One region of the Bacillus sp. TCT6 genome, then DNA from elsewhere that is predicted to be linked to it. Evidence: riboswitches for the same ligand, from Rfam matches in the RefSeq annotation. Region 1 holds a riboswitch; the other holds the start of a gene.
What was found. A riboswitch is a leader RNA that binds a small molecule or an ion and turns the genes downstream of it on or off. The one in region 1 is predicted to bind FMN.
Positions count from the first base shown of each region.

Region 2: it holds a riboswitch for FMN, as region 1 does, so the genes downstream of both, AC0ONG_RS06095 (ECF transporter S component) here and ribD (bifunctional diaminohydroxyphosphoribosylaminopyrimidine deaminase/5-amino-6-(5-phosphoribosylamino)uracil reductase RibD) in region 1, are expected to answer to the same signal.

Region 1 is NZ_JBVYHX010000001.1:3,795,008-3,803,286, forward strand. It holds gene AC0ONG_RS19255 (alpha/beta hydrolase) at 1-561, shown strand, start outside; gene AC0ONG_RS19260 (DUF2552 family protein) at 572-817, opposite strand; gene AC0ONG_RS19265 (CDGSH iron-sulfur domain-containing protein) at 957-1,163, shown strand; FMN riboswitch at 1,354-1,497, shown strand; gene ribD (bifunctional diaminohydroxyphosphoribosylaminopyrimidine deaminase/5-amino-6-(5-phosphoribosylamino)uracil reductase RibD) at 1,803-2,915, shown strand; gene ribE (riboflavin synthase) at 2,897-3,541, shown strand; gene ribBA (bifunctional 3,4-dihydroxy-2-butanone 4-phosphate synthase/GTP cyclohydrolase II) at 3,554-4,747, shown strand; gene ribH (6,7-dimethyl-8-ribityllumazine synthase) at 4,766-5,227, shown strand; gene AC0ONG_RS19290 (hypothetical protein) at 5,250-5,570, opposite strand; gene bioB (biotin synthase) at 5,753-6,751, opposite strand; gene bioC (malonyl-ACP O-methyltransferase BioC) at 6,753-7,562, opposite strand; gene AC0ONG_RS19305 (alpha/beta fold hydrolase) at 7,528-8,268, opposite strand; gene bioF (8-amino-7-oxononanoate synthase) at 8,265-8,279, opposite strand, start outside.
Region 2 is NZ_JBVYHX010000001.1:1,195,698-1,203,976, forward strand. It holds gene resE (sensor histidine kinase ResE) at 1-34, shown strand, start outside; gene AC0ONG_RS06080 (cob(I)yrinic acid a,c-diamide adenosyltransferase) at 171-752, shown strand; gene AC0ONG_RS06085 (peptidoglycan DD-metalloendopeptidase family protein) at 837-1,451, shown strand; gene AC0ONG_RS06090 (hypothetical protein) at 1,605-2,291, opposite strand; FMN riboswitch at 2,540-2,679, shown strand; gene AC0ONG_RS06095 (ECF transporter S component) at 2,842-3,420, shown strand; gene AC0ONG_RS06100 (ferredoxin) at 3,540-3,788, opposite strand; gene AC0ONG_RS06105 (YpbB family protein) at 4,088-5,149, shown strand; gene recQ (ATP-dependent DNA helicase RecQ) at 5,139-6,668, shown strand; gene AC0ONG_RS06115 (CPBP family intramembrane glutamic endopeptidase) at 6,668-7,231, shown strand; gene AC0ONG_RS06120 (LysM peptidoglycan-binding domain-containing protein) at 7,254-7,733, shown strand; gene AC0ONG_RS06125 (metallophosphoesterase) at 7,801-8,279, shown strand, end outside.

The DNA of each region.
Region 1 (8,279 bases):
GGCGGAAAAACAACAAGCTATGGATACTATGAAAAACATGATTTAAAATCTGTAGTTGACTGGCTAAAAAGTCGCTTTGGAACAAATATAACACTCGGTATTCATGGTGAATCTATGGGAGCTGCAACACTTCTTCAATACGCAGGACTTGTAGAAGATGGTGCTGATTTCTATATTGCAGATTGTCCTTTCTCTGATTTTCACGGACAATTACAGCACCGTTTAAAGGTTGAATTCCATTTACCAAAATGGCCTTTATTACCTTTAGCAAATGCTTTTTTAAAAGTGCGTGACGGTTATACGATTCGCGAAGTTTCACCAATTGATTGTATAAAAAATATTAACAATCCCGTCCTCTTTATTCATAGTAAAGATGATGATTATATTTTAGCTGATATGACGAAATCACTATATGAAGCAAAAGAAAACAATAAACAACTTTATATTGCAGAACGTGGTGCACACGCTTGCTCTTATAACGAAAATAAAGAAGAGTACGAAGCAGCCATCGATCAATTTTTAAACACATATGTGAAAGAAACAAAAAACAGGCTTGCATAAGCCTGTTTTTTTATTGCGCTAAAACGTCTGTAACTTGTTCCATATTTTCAGAAATCCATTGCATTGCATCATCTAACGTTGGGAATTCTGTCGTTTGAAATGTTACTTCATCTTGAAGTAACCAAACATCCTTTGCCTCTTGCCCTACACCTGCAATGGACCAATGTAACAAACTATATGGATGATTATCATTCAAAAATGATGCCCACGTGCGCTCATTTGCAATGTTTCGTAATGTATGTAATTGTTTATCCATCTCTCGTCACCTTACTCTAGTCAGTTATGAAAACTATTATAACACTCTCTTCTTTCTCAAACAAAGTGCTCTTTTTATATTGTCAAGCACTTCCCTTGATTATATGATGAAATTAAGCGTTTGGGAAGGAGGGATAACGTTGGCAAAAGTACAAATTAAAGTAAATGATAATGGCTCTTTTCGCGTTACAGGGGACGTGGAATTAGTCGACTCACAAGGGAATGTATTCCCAGCAAAACCGGCATTTTCTTTATGCCGTTGTGGTTTATCAAAAAATATGCCTTATTGCGACGCTTCGCATAAAGGTAAATTCGAGTCTGTTGTTAGAGCACCAGAGGCAGAATAATTTTACATGTGACATGCACATTTTTTTGTGCATGTTTTTTCTTTTTAGCAACTCCGTTATATCCCTTCTCCTTACAACACTTCTAATACTTTTATTTCCATTCCAGCCCACATATATTTTCACACAATTCTTCACATTCGAATATTTTTTACTAGCCTTTTATTTTTTTTGTGCTATAATTTGAGCAAACAGCATCCTTCGGGGTCGGGTGAAATTCCCAACCGGCGGTGATGAAGTGAAAACTTCTAAGTCCGTGACCCGTTTTCAACTCGAAAACGGTGGATCTAGTGAAACTCTAGGGCCGACAGTATAGTCTGGATGGGAGAAGGATATGTTTCTAGTTTTTTATATAGTGAATACACTTTTATTTCAGTATGCATATTTTTAAAGATTCATTTTGATTCTTTATATATGTTTAATTTTCTATACTTATTTTTTATACTGAAATAAAAAGAGACAACTAGCGTTTAAAAATTCGATATTTTGCTAGGTTTTTTCCTTATGCAGAAATATCAATTATCGTTAGGTTTCTTTCCTATGCTTTCGTATTCAAACTATATTTCTAGAAATCACGTCTCCCAAACCCCAAGGATATTAAATCCTTGGGGTTTTTTGATTTTTTTAGGAGAGGTGAAGAAAATGACAGATCAAGAATATATGAGGATTGCCCTGCAGTTAGCAGAAGGAACATCAGGACAAACAAGTCCAAATCCTATGGTTGGTGCTGTTGTTGTAAAAGATGGAAACATCGTTGGTATGGGGGCTCATTTACGAGCTGGTGAAGAACACGCAGAAGTTCATGCCCTTCAAATGGCTAGTCAGAACGCCAAAGACGCTACCGTTTATGTAACACTGGAACCGTGTAGCCACTTTGGAAAAACACCACCTTGTTGTGAATTGCTCATCGAAAAAGGAGTTAAGCGTGTGGTAATTGCTACTCTCGATTGTAATCCGCTCGTTTCTGGTAACGGAAAAAGAAGATTAGAGGAAGCTAGAATTGAAGTAACTACCGGTGTTCTTGAAGCAGAAGCAGTTTTATTAAATCGCTACTTTTTTCACTACATGAAAACGAAACGCCCTTTTGTAACAATCAAAACAGCGATGAGCTTAGATGGAAAAATAGCAACTGTAACTGGTGAAAGTAAGTGGATTACAGGTGAAGAAGCACGTGCTGATGTTCACCAATATCGCCATACACATGATGCAATTCTTGTTGGAGTGAATACAGTTATAGCTGATAATCCTCATTTAACAACAAGAATTCCAAATGGTGGGAAACATCCTATTCGCGTTGTTTTAGATACCCATTTACGAACGCCACCATCTTCTCATGTTATAACAGATGGTTTAGCACCGACATGGATTATTGTCGGTAAGGATGTAAAGAAAGAGAAGATATCTTCTTATAATTCTAAAAATATAGCTATATTCCAAATGGAAACGAAGCATATAGAAATCGAGGACCTTCTTTCCTTTCTTGGAGAGAAACAAATTCTTTCTCTATTCGTTGAAGGTGGCCAATCAATTCATGCAAGTTTCTTAAAAACAAACAATTTCAATGAAATTGTAACCTATATAAGCCCGAAATTAATTGGTGGAAAAGATGCTCCTACTTTATTTGGAGGAAATGGTTTTTCAAAATTACAAGATGCGCTTTCCTTGAAAATTCAAGAGATGAAACAAATTGGTGATGATATAAAAATCGTTGCGAATGCCCGAAACGAGGTGACGGAATGTTTACAGGAATTGTAGAAGAATTAGGAACGATAGCAAACATGCAACAAAGCGGAGAAGCGATGAAATTAACGATTCATGCAAAGAAAATTTTATCAGATGTTCACTTAGGTGATAGTATCGCAGTTAACGGTATTTGCTTAACTGTAACAAACTTTACAACTACTTCATTTACAGTTGATGCAATGCCTGAAACGATGCAGTCGACATCGCTTCGCATGCTTAAACCCCACTCTAAAGTAAATTTAGAGCGGGCAATGTCTGCAAATGGAAGATTCGGTGGACATTTCGTTTCAGGACACATTGATGGCATCGGAACGATTTTAACTAAAAAACAACATTACAATGCCGTCTATTATAAAATAGCAATTTCTGATGAATTGCTACACTATTGTTTGCATAAAGGGTCCATTGCTGTTGATGGAACGAGTTTAACGATATTTGATATAGACGAAGCTTCCATAACGATTTCACTCATCCCGCACACAGTAAGCGAATCTGTCATTGGAGAAAAAAATGCCGGAGATATCGTAAATATTGAGTGTGACATGATTGGTAAATATATCGAACGCTTTATTACTAAACCTGCAAAACGAGTAGGTTCAATGACCGAAAGTTTTTTACAAGAAAACGGATTTCTATAAGGGGGAAGCACAATGTTTCATCGTATTGAAGAAGCTCTAGAAGATTTAAAACAAGGTAAAGTCGTTATCGTATGTGATGATGAAAACCGAGAAAATGAAGGCGACTTTATTGCTTTAGCAGAGTACATTACACCGGAAACAATTAATTTTATGATTACACATGGTCGTGGTCTCGTTTGTGTACCGATTACGGAAGGATACGCAGAACGTCTACAATTAGAACCAATGGTATCTCATAATACAGATTCACATCATACTGCGTTTACAGTGAGCATTGACCATGTTTCTACAACAACAGGGATTAGCGCTCACGAACGTGCAACTACGATACAAGAATTGTTAAATCCCGCATCAAAAGGCACTGATTTCAATCGACCTGGACATATCTTTCCATTAATTGCGAAAGAAGGCGGTGTCCTGCGTCGTGCAGGTCATACAGAAGCTGCTGTTGATTTAGCAAAGCTATGCGGTGCCGAACCAGCTGGAGTTATTTGCGAGATTATAAATGAGGACGGCACGATGGCACGTGTACCTGATTTAATAGAATGCGCAAAACAATTTGATATAAAAATGATTACAATAGAAGATTTAATTGCTTACCGCCGCCATCATGAAACACTTGTGACGAGAGAGGTGGAAATTACATTACCTACAGATTTCGGTACTTTCCACGCAATTGGCTATTCTAACTCATTAGATACGAAAGAACATATCGCACTTGTAAAAGGTGATATTTCAATAGGTGAACCGGTACTTGTGCGTGTTCATTCTGAATGCTTAACAGGAGATGTATTCGGTTCACATCGCTGCGATTGCGGACCACAACTCCATGCAGCACTTGCTCAAATTGAGCGTGAAGGAAAAGGTGTTCTTCTTTATATGAGACAAGAAGGAAGAGGCATTGGGCTTCTTAATAAGCTTCGTGCTTATAAATTACAAGAAGAAGGATTTGATACTGTAGAAGCAAATGAAAAACTCGGCTTCCCTGCTGATCTTCGTGATTACGGTATCGGTGCACAAATATTAAAAGATTTAGGTTTACAAAGTTTACGATTATTAACGAATAACCCAAGAAAAATTGCTGGCTTACAAGGTTACGATTTAGAAGTAGTCGAGCGTGTACCGTTGCAAACGCCAGCAAAAGAAGAGAATAAATCGTATTTACAAACGAAAGTAAACAAATTAGGACACTTACTAAACTTATAATTAAAGGAGAGATTTATTATGGTATTCGAAGGTCATTTGGTTGGTACAGGATTAAAAGTTGGAGTTGTTGTTGGACGTTTTAATGAATTTATTACAAGTAAGTTACTTGGCGGTGCTTTAGACGGATTAAAGCGTCACGGTGTAGAAGAAAATGATATTGATGTTGCTTGGGTTCCTGGTGCATTTGAAATTCCTTTAATCGCTAAAAAGATGGCTAGTAGCGGAAAGTATGATGCTGTTATTACATTAGGTACTGTAATCCGAGGTGCTACAACTCACTACGATTACGTTTGTAATGAAGTAGCAAAAGGTGTTGCGTCTTTATCACTACAAATGGACATCCCAGTTATTTTCGGCGTATTAACGACAGAAACAATTGAACAAGCGATTGAACGCGCAGGTACGAAAGCTGGTAATAAAGGATATGAATCAGCTGTTGCTGCAATTGAAATGGCTCACTTATCAAAACAATGGGCATAAAAAAAGAGGCTGCGGCCTCTTTTTATTTTTTCACCTTTTTTTGTACATCTTTTATTAATTCATTCATCGTTTTTCCTTCTGTTTTTATATGAAGAGCTTGTGCTGTTCTCCATACATTCTCTCTTTTTTTCGCTTCTTCTATAATAGTAATTTCTTTTCTAACTTCCTTTAAATCTTTTCCTTCCGTTTTCAATCCAAAATGTTCAGCTTTCGTTCGAAAGTGTTGTTCGATTCTTTGTTGCATCTCTTTTTGTTCAGGATTTTCAGCAGCCTTAACTGGATCAGAACTTATTGCTTTTATTAAAATTAAACAAGTCATAATCGCTAATATGTATTTGTACATGTAAAATCCTCCAACCCAATATAAATTACATATTTACTATGTACAACTAGGGCTTGGAAAATTCGTCCACAAAAATTCTTTTTTTCGCTCAAAAACCAATAATACCAAGCGTTCACAACTATTTATTACATTTTATTTACAAAAAAAGCAAACCCTTTTACAAGTTTGCTTTTTCATCTATCTTATAATGCACATTCTTCAATCTCAAATCCTAAATCTGCAATCATACCCCAGTCCGCAGTCGGCTCTTGTCCAGCTGTCGTTAAGTAGTCCCCGACAAAAATAGAATTCGCTGCAAATAAACCGATTGGCTGTACAGAACGTAAATTGATTTCACGTCCTCCTGAAATACGAATTTCTTTTGTTGGGTTTACAAAACGCATCATTGCCAGTACTTTTAAACATTCTACTGGCGTTAACTCTTTTTGCCCTTCAAGAGGTGTCCCCTTTACAGCAACAAGGAAATTACAAGGGATAGAATCTGCATCTATACGTTGTAATTCAAATGCAATTTCAGCACGCTCTTCAATTGTTTCTCCCATGCCAAAAATCGCTCCAGAGCATGGTGAAATACCAGCTTGTTTCGCTTTTTGAACTGTATCAACACGATCATCATACGTATGCGTTGAACAAATACTATCGTAATTATTTGCATGTGTATTTAAGTTGTGGTTATAACGATGCACGCCTGCTTCCGCTAAACGTCCTGCTTGATCTTCATTTAAGAAACCTAAACAACAACAAATCTTCAAGTCTGTCGTTTCACGAATTTCCTTAACTGCTCCAATTACGTGATTTACCTCTTTATCCGTCGGACGACGACCAGACGCTACAATACAATATGTACCTGCTTTACGGCGTATTGCTTCATGTGCCCCTTCTACAATTTTCTCCTGCGTTAACCATGCATATTTATCAATTGGTGCTTCTGAAATAATAGACTGTGAGCAATATCCACAATCTTCAGGACATAATCCAGATTTCGTATTAATAATCATATTCAATTTTACTTTCTTACCAAAGTGATGATGGCGAATAATGTAAGCTGCATTCATAATTTCTAAAACTTCTGTATCATCAGCTTCTAATATCGCTATTGCATCTTCTTTCGTAATCATCTTTTCTTCCACTACGTCGTATGCAAGTTTTTTCCAATCCCTTTTTGTTTGTACTTGTTTCATTTCATCTCTTCCCCTCTTTTGTTATATGCATAAATAAAGCATGATACGTTGCCATTATCCCTTCATTTCCCGTGAAGTCTCTTTCGTATATGCGCAGCATCGCACGAAAGAGTGAGGGACTTTGACAATATGATCCTTCATTGCTATTAGTTGCTCCTACTTTTCGAATAGAATGCAGAAACTCCTTAACTTCTGTAAAACTCTCTATGTAACATGTTTCAGAAACATGCACATCCCCTGTTTCTATCTTACATATATGAAGCAACTGATCTTTTGAATAAAAACGTTGACCAATCGATGTTTCATTTTTTATATTTCTTTCTTCTTTCGCACGTTGGAACGAAGCATGCAATTCTTGAAATGTTTCATGTCCAAACGTTGAAAAGAGTAATATGCCATCTATAGACAAATGTTGAAATAAATTTCTTAACACTTGTTGTAAATTATTTAACCATTGAAATGTAGCATTTGAAATAATGACATCATATGATTCTTCTAATCGTAATCGCTCAATATCTTCACAGTGAAACGTTACATTTTTTACATTTTGTCTAGTTTGCGCAATCGCAATCATACTTTCAGCAAAATCAACTGCTGTAATATGTGCTTTCGGAAATAACTTTGATAATTGTTCTGTTACATACCCCGTCCCGCATCCCAGTTCTAAAATACGTATTGATGCCGTTTCACTATATCGTTCCTTTAAGATTGAAAGTAATGAATGTGCCATCTTTTTTTGTACATTTGCATATCGATCGTAAGATACGGCTGCCCCATTAAACCGTTTTTGTAGTAACGTTTTGTTGATCATGTCGTATCCCCTCTACAAATTGAATTATCTCATTTGCACAATATTCAAAATTCGTTACACATAATGCATGCCCTGCTTCACTTACTACTTTCAGCTCGCTGCTGCTATTCTCCGTCATACTACGTGTCGCAGACAATGGGCATATTACATCCTGTTCTCCGTGAATAAGTAGTATAGGTACTTTAATTTCTTTTAGTTCTTCTCTCATATCTGTTTCTATTAAATAATCTAAACCTAGTTGTAAAGACTGAATAGAATCACCTTTAAAACGGTCTACAATGTCTTCAAAGTTTTTATTCTCTTTTAGCTCATCTTTCGTAAACATATTTTCATAAAACCGCTTGAGCGTATCTTCTTTCCTTCTCGCCAAATTTCTTTTCAGCCGTTCTACATGCAAAGCATTCCATCCGTTACTGTAATCGCTCGTACTTGTAAATTTAGCAGTACCACCAATTAATACGATGCCTTTTGCCTTAATCTTTTTATAAGCTTCAACTGCTGCTAACGCTCCTAGTGACCATCCAACTAAAATTACGTTGTCATTATGCGCTACATCTATAATTCGTTCCGCAAATTCACTTCGTTCTTTCACATTACGCCAATCTATGCATTGAACAGGATATCCTTTAAAATACGGAATTACTAAATCCCAAATATTCTCTTCCATTCCCCATCCGGGAATAAAAATAATCTTTAGCTCGTTCATACGAAAATCTC
Region 2 (8,279 bases), 2.6 Mb from region 1:
ATTCTCTGTATATTTACCGAATCGTATAATTTAGATATTTGTTTTTAAAGTTGATAATGAATAAAGTTCTGCTGTTTTTTATTTTTTTGTAAACTCAATTAAATAAAGAATGGTAGAACTTTTTTCTATGTTGCTCGAATAAAGAATAACAAGAGAGGTGCTGTGAAGAAATGAAATTATATACAAAAACAGGAGATAAAGGAACGACAAGTGTAATAGGCGGTAGGGTTGATAAAGATGATATCCGTGTGGAAGCGTATGGAACAATAGACGAGGCGAATTCTCATATCGGATATGCAATGACTAAGCTTCAAGGCAGGACTTATAGAGATATTTACAATGAGCTCGAAAATATTCAACATGAGCTATTTGATTGCGGAGGAGACTTGGCAATAGTGGAACAAAAAATTCCTTATAAGGTGACAATTGAGATGGTTGAAAGCTTAGAAAGAAAGATTGATTTGTATATAGAAGAAGCACCGCCGCTAGAGCGCTTTATTTTACCAGGTGGAAGCGAGTCGGCAGCTGCTATTCATATTGCACGTACAGTTGTAAGGCGAGCAGAACGATGTATCGTGTCCTTACAAAAAGAAGGAGAAATAAATGAAGTTGTTCTAAAGTATGTAAATAGATTATCTGACTATTTATTTGCAGTAGCTAGAGTAATAAATGCCCGATTACAAGTGAAAGATGTGGAGTATAACCGTAGTGCATTAGTTTTTCGTGATAAGAAAGAGAAGGAAGTGGAGTAATTCACTTTCTTTTTTTGTATACTTTTTTCTGTAATATACCAAAATAGAGAAGGTATGGTGGTAATTAGAAAACGGAGGATGTATATGAAAGTTTTAAAATGCGGAGTCATGTTATTGAGTATACTGTTTGTATCTCAATTACATGTTTATGCAGAAGAAAATCGATGGACATGGCCTGTTGAAGGTCAGATAAGTGATTATTTTGGGACAAGGCATGGAAAACACTATGGTATTGATGTAGCTGCACCGATTGGAACGCCTGTGGCAGCTATCCAAGATGGTAAGGTAACGAAGTCTTATTATTCAAGTAGTTATGGAAATGTTGTATTTATTAAACACGGAGAATATGAGGCTGTATATGCACATTTAAATAAGAGATATGTGGGTCAAGGAGATTATATTTCAAAAGGTGAAAAAATTGGAGAAGTAGGGAACACGGGAGAATCGCGAGGTGCACACTTACATCTAGAACTTCATCAAGGAAGATGGACGATGGCGAAAAAGAATGCGATGAACCCATTGCTTGTTTTAAGTGAACAAAGAAATGAAGTTGTTTCTTCATCATTATATGTCGTACAAAAAGGGGATACTTTAGTTAGTATTGCACGGAAATTTAGTATGACACTTAAGGAAATTAAAGAAAAAAATGGATTGCAGCAAGAGCTAATTTATCCTAATCAACAATTATATGTTAAGTAAAGGCAACGTCTCAAAAATTAAACTTTGAATATTCTTAAATAAGGTTCGATGTAAATGAAATTATATGGGCGCTTCTGCTAGAAGTATTGAGTGAATTAGAGTATTTATATCTAAAAGAAAACCGTCCCAAAATTTATTTTGGGACGGCTTCTTTTACCAAAAAATAAAGACACATATAAATCCAGAAATAGCTAAATAGCTATATAAGTAAAAAACTTTTGTTCTTGTTTTCTCTTTTGTTCGAAACAGTACGATAGTCGGTTCAATTAAACCGATTGTCAAACAAAGTAGGCCAAGAAGCATACAACCAATCGAAATAGAATACAGGGCGATTTGTGGTGCTTGAAATGGAATCATCCATTTTAATAAAAATGCAATAAGTGCAGTGTAACAAATGCTACCGATGTATTTATTCAGTGGTGTATTAGAACGAAAACCAGGAAGTTTTTTTAAGAAAGAGCGGGAAACAACTTCTGTTTGTAAAGATGTATGCTCTTCAATAATTCTTTGAGCTTCTTTTCCTTTTTGAAAAAGGGATAAGATCCAATTTCGCTCACCCTGAAAAATAAATTGAGAAGTTGTCAAATAGTGATCAATCTTCACTTTACTCCAACTTTTCCACGGATGACGCTCACACAATTTTAATTTACTTTCTGTTTTTTTATCATACTGATAAATACTGATGCCATCTTCATCGAAAGTAGCATAGTATGTCTCGTTTGAGAATGTGCCTAAATCAATTGGGCAGTAGAAAAGTAATTCTTTTTTTAAGTAAAAGTATTCTTTTCTTAAGTTTTTTTTCATTGCTTCTCGAATAGAATGTCTCTTTTCTTTTTTCATGACATTTCCTCCATAACTCAGAAAATGTTCTTATCTTAACAATTCAATATCTTATCACTTTTAATTATATATGACTAGGTAATTCAAAAGAGAAATGCCGAATGATAAAAAATATGGATTGTATTGTAAAATATCTCGCAATTTATTTATTGTTACGAAAAATAAATAACTAATTTTAAATAAGTTACAATTTTTTTGTTCACAATGTTATGAGGTTGTTGTATAATGAAGGGGAAAATAGAATATCGGTCTATCTTCGGGGCAGGGTGAAAATCCCGACCGGCGGTGATGAACTATTTATGATTTTGTTCTAAGCCCGCGAGCCGTTAAGGCAGGATTTGGTGTGATTCCAAAGCCGACAGTACAGTCTGGATGGGAGAAGATGGAGGTTCAAGCGTTCAAAAAAGATATGGATTTGAACGTCTGTTTGATGTGCCTTAAATTCTCCCTTTGTGTAAAACACAAAGGGTTTTTTCGTTCTATGAAAAAATAGGCATAGCAGAACCTTTCCACTTTCCATGAGAAGATCGATGGAAAAGGAGAGAGAAAGATGAAACAAAAAAACAGTGTGGTGCAGATGGTGAGTGTAGCGATGCTAAGTAGTATTGCATATTTACTAATGATGTTAGATTTCCCTTTCCCAGGGCTTCCGCCATTTTTGAAAATTGATTTTAGTGATGTACCAGCTCTAATTGCAGCAATTATCTTTGGACCAGTAGCTGGAGTGATTGTAGAGGCAATAAAGAACATTTTACATTACGGGATTCAAGGAAGTTTAACGGGAGTACCAGTTGGAGAAATTGCAAACTTTATTGCAGGATGTTTATTTATTGGACCAGCAGCTTTCTTATTTAGAAAGTATCGTACTGTGAAGAGTTTAACGACAGGGTTAATGCTAGGGACAATTACAATGGCACTTATTATGAGTGTATTAAACTACATCATCATATTCCCGGCGTACACTTGGTTTTTAAATTCACCAGCTATGTCTAGCGAAGCTATAAGAACAACGGTTGTAACGGCAATCTTACCATTTAATTTAATTAAAGGAATTGTTGTAACAATTGTATTTGTGGCATTATTCTCACGCCTGAAAGTATGGGTGTTTGCAAAAATGAAAAATGCATAATATATATAAACCATTAGTAGTGTGGAACTACTAATGGTTTTTTATTAAGGAAAATAAAATTTAGATACAAAAAATGCCCCTCATCAATATGAGGGGCATTTTTTGAAGTTAATAAAAGACTATTCAAATTTTAAAGCGTCTCCGTCGAATGATTCGTCAGCAACTTTAATTGAGTCAGTTGGACAGCCTTCGAATGCATCCATCATATCTTCAATTAATACATCTGGAATTTCAACGATACCTTGGTTATCGTCTAATGTTACAAATGCAATACCTTCATCATCATAGTCATAAATGTCTGGTGCAGCAGCGCCACAAGCACCACATGCAATACAAGTATCTTTATCAACGATTGTATATTTTGCCATCTTTTTTCCCTCCTGATAATATGTATGTGAAAAGCTTGCCATAAAAATTATAACCTTATTGTAAAACGGTTTGTAAAACTTTTCAACATAAAATTATAATGATAATGCTTATCAATTAGAGTGTCAACTTATTTTTGAATTATGTCATAAGATTTTCAAAATACGTAAATATGATTTCGTTTGATACAATAGAATATATACAAGTATATAGTTCTTATTATGATAAGTTTAATGAGCGACAGTAGATAGTGTAATTGTACTGAAAAGAATGAAGTTAAGATTGGAAGGTGGAAGCGGTCATGCAAATACAATATACTTTGTTGCATTGTTTAAAACAATTGAATGGTGAAAGAACCGTTTCATCTATTTATTATTTACTAAAGGGCAAACGTTCTTCGCAAACTTTACAAGATGGAAATATGTTTAGAATTTCTTTTTTGTTCGGAATATATAAATCATTAAATAGAAATGACTATGATGGTGAAGTTGTAAAGTTGTTGCAAGCAGATTTTATTCAAGAAATACATGAAAATACATATGTGTTAACACCTAAGGGTAAAACGCAGTTACATAAATGGGAGGAAGTTTATGCTTTTCCAGCGCATTTGCATGGTTTACATTATGGAGAATTAGGTGAAACATTTTGGAAAAGATTGTCATTGATTATTCAAACTATATCAAATTTACAACAGAATAATACTAAGTTTATCCCGATTCAACAAGATACAGAAATAATGATGTGGGTGAAACGTTTTCTAACAGGAAGGCCATATAAGAGAAGTGAATTGGCGAGAAAACTGTGGACGGAAGTACATAATCTTTTAGAAAAAAGTAATGCGATAGAAGCGACGATTGTAACATATCGACTAACGGGTTATGAACGGATTGGTTGTACATTGCAACAATTAGCAGAAATTACGAAACAAGATATGTTCAGGGTGTATTTTTTATTTTGGGGTACAATGCATTTCTTTATACAAGAAGTTCGTGATAAAGAAAATGAATTTCCGCTATTAGCTGAAATTATATCTTATCCAAATGAGAGAGCTGAACTATTTAGTTTATCCACGAAAAAAACATATAATTTTTGGAGACAAGGGCGTTCTTTAGAAGAAATAGCAACGATTCGGAATTTGAAGGTTGCAACGATAGAAGATCATTTTGTTGAAATTGCTTTGCGAGAAAAAGATTTTTCTATTGAAATGTTTATGGAAAAAGAAAAGATAGACAAAGTAATAAAAGTAATTGAAGCATTGCAAACGCGGAAGTTACGTGTTTTGAAACAAGCGATTGGAGAAGATATCTCTTATTTTGAAGTTCGTCTTGTATTAGCGCGGATGGAGGGTGTAAATGAAACTTGAAGAATATTTATATAAGTGGTTTGGATATTCTGAATTTCGTCCAGGTCAAAAAGGAGTTATTACAGATTTATTAGAAGGAAAAGATGTGATAGCAATGCTTCCGACTGGAAGAGGAAAGTCTATGTGCTATCAGTTTCCGGGGCTTATGCGAGAAGGAACAGTGCTTGTTGTATCGCCGTTATTATCTTTAATGGAAGATCAAGTGACACAATTAAAGTATGTTGTGAAAAACCGAGTGATAGCATTTAATAGTTTTCGGACATTAAATGAAAAAAGAGAAGCGATGAAAAAATTATCTTCATATAAATTTATTTTTGTTTCACCAGAGATGTTACAGTCGGAGTTATTAATTAGGGAATTGAAGAAAATTCATATTTCATTATTTGTTGTTGATGAGGCTCATTGTATTTCTCAATGGGGTTATGATTTTAGACCGGACTATAAGAAACTAAATGTAGTTATTGAAAATATTGGTTCTCCTACAGTGTTAGCATTGACAGCCACAGCGACAAAAGGGGTACTGCAAGATATCGCAGACAGTTTAAATTTAAAGGGTGCCGCGGAACATGTATACTCTATTGACCGTCCTAATATTGCAATGGAGGTGCAATTTGTAGAGACGATAGAAGAAAAGAAAGAGGCGCTTTTGGAGCAGGTGATGTATTTACAAGGGCCGGGGATTGTATATTGTTCAAGTAGAGCGTGGACAGAAAGGTTAACGGAATACTTGAGAGGGAAAGGTGTTACTGGTGTAGCTTTTTATCATGGTGGTATGGAACATGAAGAGCGTATGTTAATTCAACAGCAGTTTATGAACGATCAATTGCAGATTGTAATATGTACAAGTGCATTTGGTATGGGGGTAAATAAGGCGAATACGCAATATATTATTCATTTTCATTATCCAACTAATATAGCTTCTTACTTACAAGAAATCGGAAGAGCTGGAAGAGATGGCAAACCGAGTATAGCTATTTTATTGTGTAGTCCGTTGGATCATGATTTACCACTTTCAATCATTGAGGATGAATTGCCAAGTAAGTCGCAAATACAATTTTTATTTTCTTTACTACAAGAAAGAATGTTTCAAACGAAAGAATTACCAATAGAAGATGTAGAAGAAATTTGTTATAATGCAGCAAGATTTAATGAGCAATATTGGCGTTTCGTTCGTTATCATCTCGAACAGGTTGGAATTATACAACAACGAAGATTATTATTAGAGGGTTTGTCAGATGAAATTATGAACCGATTAATAGCTGAAGTAGAAATAAGGTTGCGTAATAAATATAGTGAATTAGAAAATATGAAGTCATGGATACGAGTTAAAGGATGTAGACGTGAATATGTGCTGCAACAGTTCGGTTATAGGAAAGAGAAAGAGTTAAATAATTGCTGCGATTATTGCGGTATTACAAAAGAAGATTATAAAAAAAGACGAGCGCAACAATCGGATTTCGACTATAATTGGGAAACAGAGTTACAAAAGCTTTTCGGCCTAGAAAAGATGGAGGAATGATGAACATTCAAAGGCATAATGTTGAAGATATGAGTCCGCAGGAAATAAGGCTGAATCTATATATAACACAGTTAATTATTATCGGTATTGGCTGTTTACTAGCATATATATTATTTCAAGATGTAAAAGAAGTGTTTAATTTATGGAAATGGGAACCAGTATCTATACTTATTATAGGTGGTTTGTTAGCGATTGGTATTGTGTTATTAGATTATGTTGCAATGCGAGTGTTTCCAGAGTCTTGGTTTGATGATGGTGGTATTAACGATAAGATGTTTCGAGGAATGTCGGTTCTACATTTACTCGTTATTACGTTCGTAATCGGTTTTGCAGAAGAATTTTTATTTAGAGGTGTAGTGCAGACTCATTTTGGAATTGTAATTGCGAGTTTAGTATTTGCAGTGTTACATATTCGTTATATAACAAAGCCATTTTTGTTTTGTTTCGTCTGTTTCATTAGTTTTGTCTTTGGTTATGTATTTGAATGGACAGGGAATTTGTTTATAACAATCTTTGCACACTTTCTTGTTGATTTTATAATGGGACTCCAATTAAGAAAATAAATGGAAGGTGGTGGTGAACAACATGAGGAAACGAATTCCTGATTTTGAAGAGGAATTAGAAGTTGAGCGAGTGGAAGAAAAAGAAAGTTTACCGCCGCGTAGTGAAATTCATAGAAATAAAGAGAAAAAACAAAAGTTTAAAATAAATCACATTTTCGTCCGGGTTTTAACATTTCTATTCATTCTGCTGCCAATTAGTATTTTGTGGTATACGGATAAATATATTCAGGTGAAGGGCGATAGTAATAATGCCGGGAAAAGTGCGTTTGAAGTAATCTTCTTTGATTCAGCTAAATCTGATTCACAGAAACAGTCTGAAAAAGCGATAACGCATACTGTGAAAGAGGGAGAAACTTTAGAAAGTATAGCGAAGCAATATTTTTCGGATGAAAATGGGATTGAAGTCATTAAAAAGTATAATAACTTGCAAGAAGATGAAGTGAGTGCAGGGCAAGAATTAAAAATTCCGATAAAAGATAAATCCACAAAGCAAGAGAGCTAGTGAATTAAGCGATCACAATTTGTTATAAAAGCCTAGGATTATCTTTATGAGGAGGGGAGTAAAAAATATGATATGGATTATATTATTCAGTACTCTCATAGGCATTGGGATTTTATTACTTCTTGTGATGTATAAAGAAGCGACGCGTAATACGGTGTTGGAACATACTTTAGTATTTAAAGAATTTCCGAAAAGTTTTCAAAAAGTAAATGTGTTTTTTATTTCTGATATTCATAGAAGAGTTATTTCGAATTTGTTAATTGAACAAGTAAAAGGAAAAGTAGATCTAGTAATTATCGGAGGAGATTTAGCAGAGAAAGGTGTCTCTTTATCAAAAATCTCTGCGAATATTCAAAAGTTAAGAGAGATAGCTCCTGTATATTTTGTGTGGGGAAACAATGATTATGAGATAGAATATCATGAATTAGATGCGTTATTATTAGAAAATAACGTAAAAGTTTTAGATAATACAAGAGTGGTATTTGAGTCTGAATTAGGAGAGAAAATTTGTTTGCTCGGTATAGATGATGTTGGATTGCACCGTGA